DNA from 2 places in the Undibacterium sp. CY21W genome. Region 2 is predicted to be linked to the other one. Evidence: predicted binding sites of a transcription regulator. Region 2 holds the regulator's gene; the other holds the start of a gene.
The links. The regulator NrdR, encoded in region 2, represses ribonucleotide reductase genes. The targets are predictions, from matches to a motif close to CACNANATNTNGTG.
Positions count from the first base shown of each region.

Region 1: the regulator NrdR is predicted to act here: its motif matches at 2,146-2,159, upstream of H8K29_RS07525 (ribonucleoside-diphosphate reductase subunit alpha).

Region 1 is NZ_JACOGE010000002.1:646,568-653,556, forward strand. It holds gene H8K29_RS07525 (ribonucleoside-diphosphate reductase subunit alpha) at 1-1,953, opposite strand, end outside; gene H8K29_RS07530 (sigma-54 dependent transcriptional regulator) at 2,490-3,929, opposite strand; gene H8K29_RS07535 (PAS domain-containing sensor histidine kinase) at 3,926-5,704, opposite strand; gene H8K29_RS07540 (PP0621 family protein) at 5,725-5,991, opposite strand; gene H8K29_RS07545 (inner membrane protein YpjD) at 5,988-6,797, opposite strand.
Region 2 is NZ_JACOGE010000005.1:225,026-232,014, forward strand. It holds gene H8K29_RS13340 (aldehyde dehydrogenase (NADP(+))) at 1-1,328, opposite strand, end outside; gene kdgD (5-dehydro-4-deoxyglucarate dehydratase) at 1,416-2,327, opposite strand; gene H8K29_RS13350 (FadR/GntR family transcriptional regulator) at 2,690-3,439, opposite strand; gene H8K29_RS13355 (D-hexose-6-phosphate mutarotase) at 3,569-4,414, shown strand; gene H8K29_RS13360 (sulfite exporter TauE/SafE family protein) at 4,556-5,302, opposite strand; gene nrdR (transcriptional regulator NrdR) at 5,317-5,790, opposite strand; gene glyA (serine hydroxymethyltransferase) at 5,883-6,989, opposite strand, start outside.

The DNA of each region.
Region 1 (6,989 bases), on a different contig from region 2:
CAGATTGGAATCGCGTGCTTTTTGTACGGCATAGTAGTTAATATCAATCACGTTATCCAGCATACGCATCGCGGTACGGATCGTTTTTTGCAGTTTGACGTGATCGAGCTTGCCATTCTTCATGTGCGCTGGCAGGTTAACCGAGCCCAGATTACATACGGCGATTTCGCTTTCGTTAGTGTTGAGCGTGATCTCGGTACACAGATTCGACGAGTGCACCACGCCTACATGCTGCTGCGGGCTGCGGATATTGCAAGGATCTTTGAACGTGATCCATGGATGTCCTGTTTCAAACAACATGGACAGCATTTTGCGCCAGAGGTCGAGTGCCGGGATTTTCTTGGACAATTCGATTTCCCCGGAAGCCGCTTTGGCTTCGTAAGCGAGGTAAGCACTTTCAAATGCCTTACCGAATTTATCATGCAGATCCGGTACATCGGATGGAGAGAACAGGGTCCACTCTCCTTTTTCCATCACGCGCTTCATGAACAGATCAGGAATCCAGTTGGCGGTATTCATGTCATGCGTACGGCGGCGGTCATCGCCAGTGTTCTTACGCAGATCAAGGAATTCCTCGATATCCATATGCCAGGTTTCAAGGTACGCGCAGACTGCACCTTTACGTTTACCACCCTGATTGACCGCAACCGCAGTATCGTTGACCACTTTCAGGAACGGCACCACACCTTGGGATTTACCATTCGTGCCTTTGATGTGCGCGCCGAGTGAGCGTACCGGTGTCCAGTCATTACCCAGACCACCGGCATATTTCGCCAGCAAGGCGTTTTCTTTGAGCGCGTCATAAATACCGGCCAGATCATCAGAGACCGTAGTCAGGTAGCAGGACGACAATTGCGAACGTTGTGTGCCGGAGTTAAATAGTGTCGGTGTCGAGCTCATGAAATCAAAGCTGGACAACAGGTGATAGAACTCGATGGCACGGGCGTTACGATCTTTTTCTTCCAACGCCAGGCCCATCGCCACGCGCATATAAAAAGCCTGCGGCATTTCAATACGGGTGCCGCGGACATGCAGGAAATAACGGTCATACAAAGTCTGCAAACCGATATAGCTGAATTGCAGATCGCGGTCAGCGACCAATGCTTTTGCCAGACGGTCCAGATCAAATTCCGCCAATTTTGTATCCAGTAATTCGGCAGCAATGCCTTTCTGGATAAATTGCGGGAAATAGCGAATGTATTCGGCGGCGGCATCCTGCTGAGCCACCTCTTTGCCGAAGACTTCTTTACGCACTGTGTGCAACAGCAAGCGGGAAGTCACCTGGCTATAGGCTGGTTCTTTTTCCATCAAAGCGCGCGCAGCCAGAATTGCTGATTTATGCAATTCCTCGACAGGCACGCCGTCGTACAAGTTCTTCAATGTTTCAGTCAGGATCGCTTCTGCATCTGCCAGTTTGTCGAGACCAACGCAAGCAGCAGTAATAAGGGCGCGAACTTTTTCAATGTCGAGGATGACTTTTTCACCGTCAATAACCACATGGATTTGCGGCAGTTTTGCCTGTGAGGCTTGTTGCGCTTCGCGTTGCAGGCGGCGTTCTTCCTGATGTTTTGCACGATACAAAACATAAGAACGGGCAACATCATGCTCACCGGAACGCATCAGCGCCAGTTCAACCTGATCCTGAATATCTTCAATGTGAAACGTGCCGCCGGTTGGCTGCCTGCGCAGCAATGCCGCAACAACCGTCGAAGTCAGTTGCTCAACGAGTTCACGGATACGGGCAGAAGCTGCGCCTTGACCACCGTTGACGGCCAGGAATGCCTTCGTCATCGCGATCGCAATTTTTTGCGGCTCAAAACCAACTACGGCACCATTCCGGCGAATAACCCGGTGCTCGCTGTATCCGCTGCCAGCACTCGCCTGAACGGCGTTGCCGCTTGCGGAGCTTAGATCGGAATGAGATGGCGTTGATGTTTCCATTGAAGAGTGCATTGAACCTCCGGAGTCGGTGATATCTTGAGTCGTTCATGACCTCAGACGATCATGAAACGCTCGGGTTAACTGAATGTTGCGCCTTATTACAAACTAGCTTTACACGGAAAACGGCCGTGTTATTTCTTCATTTTTAAATCAATTGCTGCGAAAAAGGGGAATGTGAAGCAAGAAAGGTAAAACAAGAAAAACTACTATATATAGTGCACAAATAATTTATAGCCCTAATTCTAGTACCCGATGCTAAGGTGTGCAACCGCTTTATTTGCTAATTTTTCAGTAATTTTTTTGTGCAAGCGATTGACTTTCGCAGATGATCAGAAATCTGCAGCAAGCTGAGTAAGTGAGTGCTAACAGAAAATAGTCACACCGCTTAAAGGATATTTATCTATCGGTTTTCAGCATCATCCTCAACTAGACTGCAACGAGGCGAAGCAGATCTTAGGGCGCAAGCAAAGTTACACTGACAACATGCTGGCAATACTTTCGTCGGCGTGAAAGCGAACGCACAAGCGCCGATTGAATTCCCGGGAAAACTAATCCTGAATTTTTAATTTCTGTATCTGGTAACGCAACTGCCTGAAGCTGACGCCGAGCAGCTCCGCCGCCTGGGTCCGGTTATGCCGGGTCTGCTCCAAAGCCCGCATAATCATTTCGCGTTCGATATTCTCCAGATACTCAGGCAAGGAGCAAGGAAGCGTAGGGGGAGAAAAAACGTCTTCATCTTTCGTTGATATAGCCCCGGTAATGATCTGCTCAGGCTGCACAACATCATCAACATGCTGTTCCGTTGGTAGTTTTTTATGATTGCGTAAGGCCAGATCGGCCACTTGTATACAACCATCGTTGGCAAACGCGAGTGCCCGCTCGAGTATGTTTTCCAGTTCACGGACATTGCCGGGGAAATCATAAGCACGTAAAGCTTGCAATGCTGCTGGCGACAAGGTGACATCACCGCCAGCGAGCTTACGTAATATCGCAGCAGATAAATCGGCAATGTCGTCAAGACGCTCACGCAACGGCGGCAAGTGCAGCTCAATGACATTTAAGCGGTAATACAAGTCCTGCCGGAATCGCCCTTCGTCTACGCAGGTACTCAGATTCTGATGGGTTGCACTGATAATCCTGACATCGACGGACTCTTCCAGTGTTGCGCCGACTTTGCGAATACGGCGCTCCTGTATTGCCCGCAACAACTTCACCTGCATCGCCAGCGGTAAATCGGCGACCTCATCCAGCATCAGCGTGCCGCCATTCGCCGCCTGAAAAAATCCTTCGCGATCATCTGCCGCCCCGGTAAAAGCACCTTTACGATAACCGAAAAATTCCGCTTCCATTAACGTCTCAGGAATTGCTCCACAATTAACCGCAATAAACGGCTTGCCAGCGCGCGAACTGGATGTGTGGATTTCTCGTGCAGCCAGCTCCTTGCCGCTACCGGATTCCCCGGTAATAATGACCGGTGCCATGCTACGCGCCAAACGACTGATTTGTGCCCGGACGTCCTGCATACCAGGCGACGAGCCAATCAGAAACGAGGCTGGCGTCATTTCACAGACATCGGAGGCCACTTCGGATTCCGCATTGACCAGATTTATTTCCAGCGCAGAACGCACCAGTTTGCGTAAATGATCAAGAGCCACAGGCTTGGAAACATAATCAAACGCCCCGGCCTTCAGGGCGATCACCGCATTATCGGTGCTGCCAAAGGCTGTAATCACCGCGATCGGGGTATTTTTATAATGAAGATTAACCTCTTCCACTAACTCCATTCCCGAACCATCGGGCAAACGCATGTCGGTCAACACCAACGAATAGCAGTTTTTGGCTAGCAGCGCTCTGGCGATATCCAGATTTTCGGCGCTATCAACATCCAGCCCCATTTTAATCAGCGTGATCTCTAACAACTCGCGCAAATGCGCCTCATCATCCACCACCAGGATGCGTGGACAAGTGTTGCCGCTAGTGTTGCTCATGCGTTCAATCCAGAAAAATTAATCACGAAACGCCCCTTAGGCTCACTGTCTTCAGCATCGCTGTGATCGACACGATATTCATAATCTAGCAAGGCTTTGTTATTCAGGCATAATTCCCGCGCCATATACAAGCCCAGACCCGTTCCCATCCGGGATGTCGTATAAAAGGGTTCAAATAAATGCGCACGGACTTCAAAACTGATAGCGGGACCGTCATCCTGAATATGCAACTCCTGCCGGCCGCCAGGATTTATCATGGCATACAAACGAATGCTGCCAGAACGACCGCTCGCATACCGGATTGCATTCGACAGCAAGTTTGAAACGATTTCAGTCAAATGACCAGGATCGAAGCTGACTTTGAAATCAACTTCATGAGCAACGGCGATCAGATCGGGGGCGACTTGTTTTATCTCGACGAAATCCTGCACGCACTGGCGCACCAGCGGCATCAGGAAATAAGGCTCCACATCATTGCGCGCCTTACGTGAGAGTTTCAGAATATCTTCGATCAACTGATTTAAGCGTCCGACATTATCGTCAACAATTTTTAAGAGGCGTTTGGCCTGCTCTTTATTGTCCTCAATGTGAGCAATATCTTCGTTCAACAAGGAGGCCGCATAAGAAATGGACGACAGCGGATTTCTGACTTCGTGCGCAATGCTGGCGGTCAGACGTCCCATCGATGCCAGTTTCAATTGCTGCGCATGATTCTCAATATCCGACACATCCTGCATAAAAATAACGGTGTAATCATTCGCAGATGCCTGCAGACCAGTTTCATTCGCATCCTTGACGATAATCATCCGCAATTTCAGATGCGTGACAAAATGCGGTCGTTCTGATCTGAAACCAAAACTGCTGTGTTCAAAACCTGAGCGCGGTATCGCTGAGCCGGAAACACTCCCTTTACTTTCGTCCAGGTAGCAGGGAATAGAAACAAATGAAATCTCATCTTCCAATTCTCTGGGCGTCTTACCCGCATTGCGGATCTGGATATCAGCCAAGGTGTCTACCATAGGACGCAAAGCGATGACATCTGCCAATTTGACGCCAATCATGCCTTTTTTGAGATTCCCCCCGAGCATACGTTCTGCGGCCGGATTCATTTCAAACATGCGCCCGGAATGATCAAGCACCAGTATTCCGTCATCCATATCCGCGATCACCAAACGATTAATCGCCTGCTGCATCACTAATTCATTCCCACGCAGTGCCGCGAGTTGCTCCTGGCGGATAAGATTACTCGCGAGACGATTCACCACGTACACCACAGCAAAATAGGATGCGCCGAATAAACCGGCCTGAGAAACCAGACTGCCATCATCTAACTCAAGGGAACGGTACATCCCTTCGCTCAACAACAACAAACTGACAAGCGAACAGAAAAAGAAAGCCCACAATAAAGGCGCCAGAATTGAAACGCCTGCCAGAGGAAACAAAAATAAGATATTGAAGCCTCCACGCCCGCCGCCGGAACCGAGATAAAGCAAGGAAATGATGATGATGTCGAGCGTAATCTGCGACAGCAGTTGCAAAATGAAATGCCGCGTGTGCACGACTTTGAGTATCGCAAAGCCCAGACTGGAAATTAAGTAGGCGGTACAAATATCAATGGCAAACACATGGGAAAATACCCAGATATCTTTGGTACTACGTAAATTGAGCAGCAACAAAAGACTGATCGCAATGATTACCCGGGAAATATTCAGGGTTTGCAGAGATCGCCAGAACGAGGGCGTCGGCTCAGGAAAAACAGAAAAAGTCGCTGCCATGGGTTCAGTTTATTTCTGAACTAGTGCAAATCAGCGTGCGCTGAAGAACAATAGGTTTGCTGCTCCCGGATAACGGCTTCAGAAGCTGGTAAATAAATCTGACAATGCGCACAGCAAACCATGGTTTCTACTGGTGCAGCGGCCGTCGCCGGCATATCAAATGACGACGCATCGGATGTCGTTTCAGCATTCCGGCTGCGCATGCTGTCCTGAGACAAAGGTTTAGCTTTTTTACGTATCGCCAGAATGACCAACACGGCCAATACCAGCCACATCAGCAATTTCATACCAGACTCCTGTGCAACACCACTTCCAGCACGAAACGACTACCGACATACGCCAGCAATAAGGTCAGGAAACCGGACAATGTGAAATTCAATACAGTTTTTCCACGCCAGCCGCGCCACCGGCGCCCCACCAGCAAGATGGCAAACAACAGCCATGACAATAACGACAAGATGGTTTTATGATCCCACTTAAATGCCACGCCCAGTACCTGCTCAGAAAACACGATACCAGACAATACGGTCAGGCTGAGTAATACAAATCCGACAGAAATCAGTCTGAACAAGACCTTTTCCATCGTCAGTAATGCCGGCAACTTATCAATCACCGCGCTCAGCCATGGCTGCAAGGTGCGTGAACGCAATTTATGCAAATGTTTGTCTTGCAGACTCATGATCGCGGCGTGAAACGCCGCGATAGTCAATGTGCTGTAGGCCAGCAAAGCGATGCTGACATGCCATGGAAACATCGCTGTTTTCCCTGTCAGTGCAATCACTGCACCCGGAAAAAATACGGGCAGGATAGAAAATCCTGCTGCAGGCGGAAATAACAAAAACTTCAAGCCATCGAGTGAAAAATTACGATTCTCTATCAGATACACAGAGACGGTCACCCATAGCGCCGCCGATAACATGGTCGCAAAACCGATACGTAAAGCATCATCCGCAAACACCGCCAGCCATAATGAGGCGGCATGCAGCAACCACGCAAGGACGCTGACCCCGGCACCAACGATGCGCTGCGGGAACGGAATAAAAACAGCGGCCAGGTAGAGGACGACCACCAGAAAAGATAAATAGATTTGCATCAGCTAAGTTTACACCATGTCGCCTTAAAAATTGACGTTCGCTTGCATACTGACGGCATTTCCGACGCCGACTGAAAATTGAAATGTCTGAAAAATCCCGGAACAAGCGATCGCATCAGGATTAATTACAGAAATTAGAGGTTATTTTGAACTTTTCAGAATTTTTCGCGACTAAACTCACTGTGTCCAGTA
Region 2 (6,989 bases):
TTTTCCAGACTCGTTAATAATGCACGGGCTGCGACATGATCGTCTGGTGCCGTATGTACGGTTGCAGTTAACTGGCCTTCGAGCTCTTTTGTGACGGCCAGCATTTGCGGTAAATCGTCACACAGCATGATCACAGAAGACGGGCCAAATACTTCTTCCTGCAATGCCGGGGTCTGCAGAAAATCGCTGGCTTCGCACACCGATAACATCGCTTGCGCGGCATTTGGAGTGGCTGCTGGCTGACCTTTGGCTGCGATCTGCACGTTTTTTAATTCAGTAATTTTCGCGCAGCCGCTCTGATATGCACCGTGAATACCGGGTGTCAGCATGGTTGTCGCTGGTTTCCCTTCGAGTGCCAGTTTTGCCGCTGCGATAAATTGTTCTGCTGCCGCTGATTTTTGCATCAGCACCAGCCCAGGGTTAGTGCAGAATTGGCCTGCGCCCATCACCAGTGAATCGACAAACTGACTCGCCAGTGCGCTGGCTTTTTCTTCCAATACAGCAGGTAACAGATACACAGGATTGATGCTGCTCATCTCTGCGTAGACCGGAATAGGTTCTTTGCGTTCGTTGGCTGTTTTCACTAATGCGAGGCCGCCACTACGCGAGCCGGTAAAACCGACCGCCTGAATGACAGGATGTGCAACCAGTTTTTGCCCGACTGCCGCACCCGCGCCAATCAGCATGGAGAACACGCCTTCCGGCATTTGTGAGCTGATCGCTGCTTGCTGGATTGCTGAGCCTACGAGTTCTGATGTGCCCAGATGTGCATTGTGTGCTTTAACGATGACCGGGCAACCGGCAGCCAGTGCTGACGCTGTGTCGCCACCGGCAACGGAGAAGGCTAAAGGAAAATTGCTGGCGCCAAAGACTGCAACCGGACCCAATGCGATTTTCTGCATACGCAGGTCTGGGCGTGGCGGTGTCCGTTCTGGTAATGCCGAGTCCAGCGTTGCTTGCAGGTAGTGACCATCACGCAAAACTTTTGCAAACAGCTTCAACTGATTCACGGTGCGACCACGTTCGCCTTCGAGGCGTGCGACTGGCAGACCAGTTTCGGCATGCGCTCTTTCAATCAGCGTTGAACCCAACGCCAGAATGCCATCGGCGATTGCCTCCAGAAATGCAGCGCGTTGTTCCAGCGATGTCAGGCGATAGGCGTCAAATGCTTGTTCAGCCAATTCGCATGCCCGGTTGACCTCAGCTTCTGAGGCGTAACCGAACAATGGTTCCAATTGTTCGTTGGTAGCTGGGTTGATTGCACGGGTGCCGCCAGATTGGCCCATGATGCGCTGACTTCCTATCAGCATTTGTCCTGAAATTTCCATCTTTATTTCTCCGGTGCAGGTGGTCGTTTACCGCAAACCACCTGAAAACGTTACGTTGACAATACGGGTGATCTTAACGATCGCCGTTTATTGCGCGCCTTGCTTGAGTATCAGTTCGCGCAACATTTCATCTTCGGCGGCCGTCAAGTCAGTCAGTGGTGCGCGGACTGGGCCTGCGCTATGGCCGACCAGACGCGCACCTGCTTTAACGATACTGACTGCATAACCTGATTTACGGTTACGGATATCCAGATAAGGCAGGAAGAATTCGTCGATCAGACGATTGGTTGTCGCGTGATCATCTTTGGCGACAGCATGGTAGAAGTCCATCGCCAGTTTCGGTACAAAGTTAAAGACGGCAGAAGAATACACCGGCACGCCCAATGCTTTATAGGCGGCTGCGTAAACTTCGGCTGTTGGCAAACCGCCCAGATAGGTCAGGCGATCACCAAGACGGCGCCAGATAGAAACCATCAGTTCGATATCGCCGATACCGTCTTTGAAACCAATCAGGTTAGGGCAGCGTGCCGCCAGAATTTCAAGCGAGTTCGCCGTCAAGCGGCAGATGCCACGGTTGTACACCACGACACCGAAGCTGACCGATTTACAAACTTCTTCAATATGCGCAATCAGGCCATCCTGACTGGCTTCAGTCAGGTAATGTGGCAACAACAAAATGCCATCCGCACCCAGACGTTCTGCTTCTTGTGCGTAAGCGATAGCAACGCGGGTAGGGCCGCCGGCACCTGCCAGAATAGGTACTTTGCCACGGCATGTGTCAACCGCGACCTTAATGATGCTGCTGTATTCGGATGAAGTCAGTGAGAAAAATTCGCCAGTACCACCAGCGGCAAATAAAGCACTCGCACCATAAGGGGCCAGCCAGTCCAGACGATCCGCATAGGTTTTTGCGTTGAAGTCGCCATTGGCGTCAAAGTCTGTCAGCGGAAAAGACAGAAGGCCGGAAGAGAGGATTTTTTTCAGTTCTTGTGGGTGCATGATGTCTCCAAAAGTAAGCGTCTGGTGATCGGTTTCACCAGAATCATTAAGGTAAATAAAAGTCTGGAAATTTAAATTCAAAAATACATGTACGACATCGTACAACTGATTTTATGTTGATGCAACACTGAATATTCATAAATTCAATTCAGCTGTTGGTCAGGTGGTTTGTCCGGTGGTTTGTCAGGTGGTTTTTTTGAGGGGGCAGGTGCAGCGCTACGTCAGAGCGCAGAATATCGGAGTTTTATCGTCAGCGTCACTGATTGGACGTGCGCAAAGATACGACCAGCGTAGGTCGGTCACTTTGACCGGCCTTTATTGTTGGTGCATGGCAGACCGGCGGTTTTTGTATGGCGAAGGATTTACTGCTGATCAGTCTCGAACTTCTGTTGCGCGAGGCGCAAACGTTCGCGGCTATTGCTGAGATGAGTGCGCATAGCGGCGCGGGCAGCTTCCGAGTCTTTGCGTAAGATCGCATCGTGTATATCTTCATGCTCGCGATTGACCCGTTCCAGATAGCTGTTGCTGGCTTCATCGCTCAGCGCTGCGGAATCCAGGCGCGCACGGGGAATCAGTGTGCTGCCGAGGTCAGAAAGAATATCGACGAAATAGCGGTTGCCGGTTGCTTGCGCAATCAACTGGTGAAAACGCATATCTGCGTTCACGGATTCTGTATCCCGTTGTACATGTCCCAGAATATCTTTTAATGCCAGACTGAGTTCTGCCATTTGCACGTCGGTACGCCGTAATGCTGCCAGCCATGCCGCTTCGGTTTCAAGGCTGATACGCAACTCCAGAATGTCGAGAACGTCACGCACCGTAACGATGGCTTCTTTATGCAGGCTCAGCGGATTACTTGGCGGTTCCTGAATGAAGGTGCCGATACCATGACGTGTCTGTACTAAGCCTCCGGCCTGTAAGTGGGAAATTGCTTCCCGGACCACAGTGCGGCTGACCTCGTATAATTCCATGATGGCGGATTCGGTCGGTAATTTATCCCCAGGTTTCAAGGCGCCGCTACGAATTTTTTCGGTGATATTTTCTGCCAGACTTTGCGAGAGGCTCTTATGTTTTCTTCTGGTGTTATTGGGAAATAAGGCTGATTTTTCCATCGCAGTATCTATTCGCCGTAGAGATGATTTTGGCGCGATTGTATAGGAAAACGCCTGTTAAATGTTATACGATGTCGTATAAATGGCGACGTTGTAAGTGAATTAATCAAAATTAATCAAAATTAATCGATGATGAACAACAATAAAAAAACAAATGCAGACTGGATAGCGTTGCATACCAAAAATCATGCGCGATGCAATATCCGTGTTCAAGGCGCACATATCGCCTCCTGGTCACCGGCCGGTCGCGATGAACAGTTATTTATGAGTCGTCTTTCTTCCCCAGATCAGAGTCAGCCTTTGCGTGGCGGCATTCCTCTCATCTTTCCTCAGTTTGCTGACTTGGGGCCATTACCCAAGCATGGATTTGCCCGCACGGCAATTTGGCGGCTTGAGGATGTGCAGCAGAACGACGATACGGCAAGCGCGATACTGGTGCTGACGGATACCCCTGAAAGTATGCAGTTTTGGCCGCATTCATTTACTGCGACGATACGCATCACCTTAACCGACCAGGCCTTACAGGTCGATTGGCAAGTGCGGAATGAGGGCGTACAAACAATGTCGTTTCAGGCTGCGTTGCATACCTATTTCCGCGTCGCAGAAGGGCAATTTGCGACGATACTGGGGCTGGCAAATAGCCCCAGTTACAACAAACTTACACAGGAAAAGGCAGCGGCAAACGGAGCGAATCAACTGATTGTGAAAAATGCGATTGACAGTATTTATGCGCAAACACCAGACCATCTGATTTTGCAGACCGGTCTTGGCGAGCTGCAAATTGACAAGCATGGTTTTCCCGATACGGTCGTATGGACTCCCTGGGATGAGGGCGCGCGGCAAATTGCGGATCTCGCAGATGATGAAGGGCGTGCGTTCATCTGTGTGGAGGCAGCTTGTGTAAATGTTCCCATTATTTTATCGCCGCAACAAAACTGGAACGCTAGTATGAAGTTGGAATGCTCAGAAGAATAAGCCTGCGGTGCGGAACCGCATTACTTAGATGACCCGTACCCGAATTGGGACACAGTACACAGCAAAACAATGGTGCAAAGAGATGTCAGACACAGAATGTGGAGCATGCCATTGCTCTCGCGACCTAAACACGGCATAAACTTACGCCATCAATCCATCCCACAATAGTTTGACGCCGGAAAGCCCGAGCGCTGCGGTTGCGAACAGATAAAACGGACGTTCCGGGATGCGCTGTAAAAGACGCATGCCTATCCACACGCCCGCTGGTACCAGCGGCAGCAGTAAGGCGGACATTGTCAGTGTGTCGACGCTGAACAGGCCCAGCGCGATGTAAAACGGCAGTTTCGCCAGGTTGATGACGGAAAAGAAAAAGACCGTGGTCGCGACGAAGGTTTCGCGCGGCTGCCGCCATGACAGCAGATAGATCATCACCGGTGGCCCGCCGGCATGCGCCAGTGTGCTGGTAAAGCCAGCACCAACGCCGCTGAGCCAGCCAAAAATACGTGGTGGACGCTGTTCTGTCGTTGCCTGGCCGCGATGACGTAGTAGCCGGTCGAGGGTGAAACCGACGGCGATCAGTCCTATCAGTCCTTTCACCAGTTGGTCGGACATGACGCCAAAGGCCAGCGTTCCCAGCACGATGCCAACGATGGCGCCCGGTATCAGTACTTTCAGATCACGCCAGTCGGCTTTGCCGCTCCAGGCGCGGATGCCGACCATATCCATCGCGATCAGGATAGGCAGCATCACTGCTGCTGCGTTACGCGGTGAAATCCACAGCGAAAGAAAGGGAACGGCCAGCCCGCCCAATGCACCACCCAGCCCTGATTTAGAAATCCCGGTAATCAGAACCGCAAAGGCGGCAACCAGCCAGCCGGCGGTGTTCATGTGCTCCATGTTGCTTATTTATTTTTTGAAGTTTTGTTGTCGACATTCACTTCTTGTATCGCCTCGGCGAATTCAGAAATGTCTTTAAAGCTTTTGTACACCGAAGCAAAACGGATGTAGGCGATTTTATCGAGACGTTTTAATTCGTGCATGACCAGTTCGCCCAGATGGACGGACATGATTTCCCTTTCGCCGCTGGAGAGCAATTTTTCTTCTATGCGTTGAATGGCGCTGTCGATGGCTTCGGCAGACACGGGGCGTTTGCGCAGCGCGAGCATGAAGCTGGCGCGCAGTTTATTCGATTCATATTCAGTGCGGCTGCCATTTTTCTTGACGATGACAGGCATCACCAGTTCCACCCGCTCATATGTGGTGAAGCGCTTATCGCAATCTGCGCAGCGACGACGACGACGGATAACATTGCCTTCTTCGGAAACACGCGTATCGATGACCTGAGTATCAATATGATGGCAGTAAGGACATTTCATGAATAGAGCCGTAGTGGGTGAGTTTGTCTGTCAGACAGCGACAATTAAAAAAACGCCACTCGGCTGAGTGGCGTTTTGATGACGACCAGAAATTACTTCGCGTACACAGGGAAAGCGCTGGTCAGTTTTTTCACTTCTGCTTTGACGCGTTCTATGGTTGCCGCATCGTTAGGATTATCCAGCACGTCAGCAATCAGATGACCGACTTTAATTGCTTCCGCTTCTTTGAAACCGCGGGTGGTAAATGCCGGGCTGCCCAGACGGATACCGGAAGTGACCATCGGTTTTTGCGGATCGTTAGGGATACCGTTTTTGTTGCAAGTCATGTGTGCGGAACCGAGGATTGCTTCGGCTTCTTTGCCTGTCAGACCTTTAGGACGCAGATCCACCAGCATCACATGAGATTCAGTGTGGCCGGAAACGATGCGCAGACCGCGTTCTGTCAGTGTTTGCGCCAGAGCCGCTGCATTTTTGATGACTTGTTGCTGATATTCTTTGAATTCAGGAGACAGCGCTTCTTTGAATGCGACTGCTTTACCAGCGATCACATGCATCAGCGGGCCGCCCTGAATACCAGGGAAAATCGATGAGTTAATTTTCTTAGCGATCGCTTCGTCATTGCTCAGTATGATACCGCCGCGTGGGCCGCGCAGGCTCTTGTGCGTGGTAGAAGTGACGACGTCAGCAAACGGCACTGGATTCGGATACACGCCCGCAGCGATCAGGCCGGCATAATGCGCCATATCGACCATAAAATACGCGCCGACTTCTTTGGCGATTTTGCCGAAACGTTCAAAATCAATACGCAGTGCAAATGCAGATGCACCAGCGATGATCAGTTTTGGTTTGGTTTCGCGCGCCAGTTTTTCCATCGCATCGTAATCGATGTCTTCCTGTGCGTTCAGGCCGTAAGACACGACATTGAACCATTTGCCTGACATGTTCAGTGGCATACCGTGCGTCAGATGACCACCTTCAGCGAGGCTCATGCCCATGATAGTGTCGCCCGGATTCAACAGCGCAAAAAACACGCCCTGATTCGCTTGCGAGCCTGAGTTTGGCTGTACGTTCGCAAAGTTAGCGCCGAACAATTGTTTCAGACGATCAATCGCCAGTTGTTCGACGACATCGACGTGTTCGCAGCCGCCGTAGTAACGTTTGCCTGGATAGCCTTCGGCATATTTGTTGGTCAGCTGTGA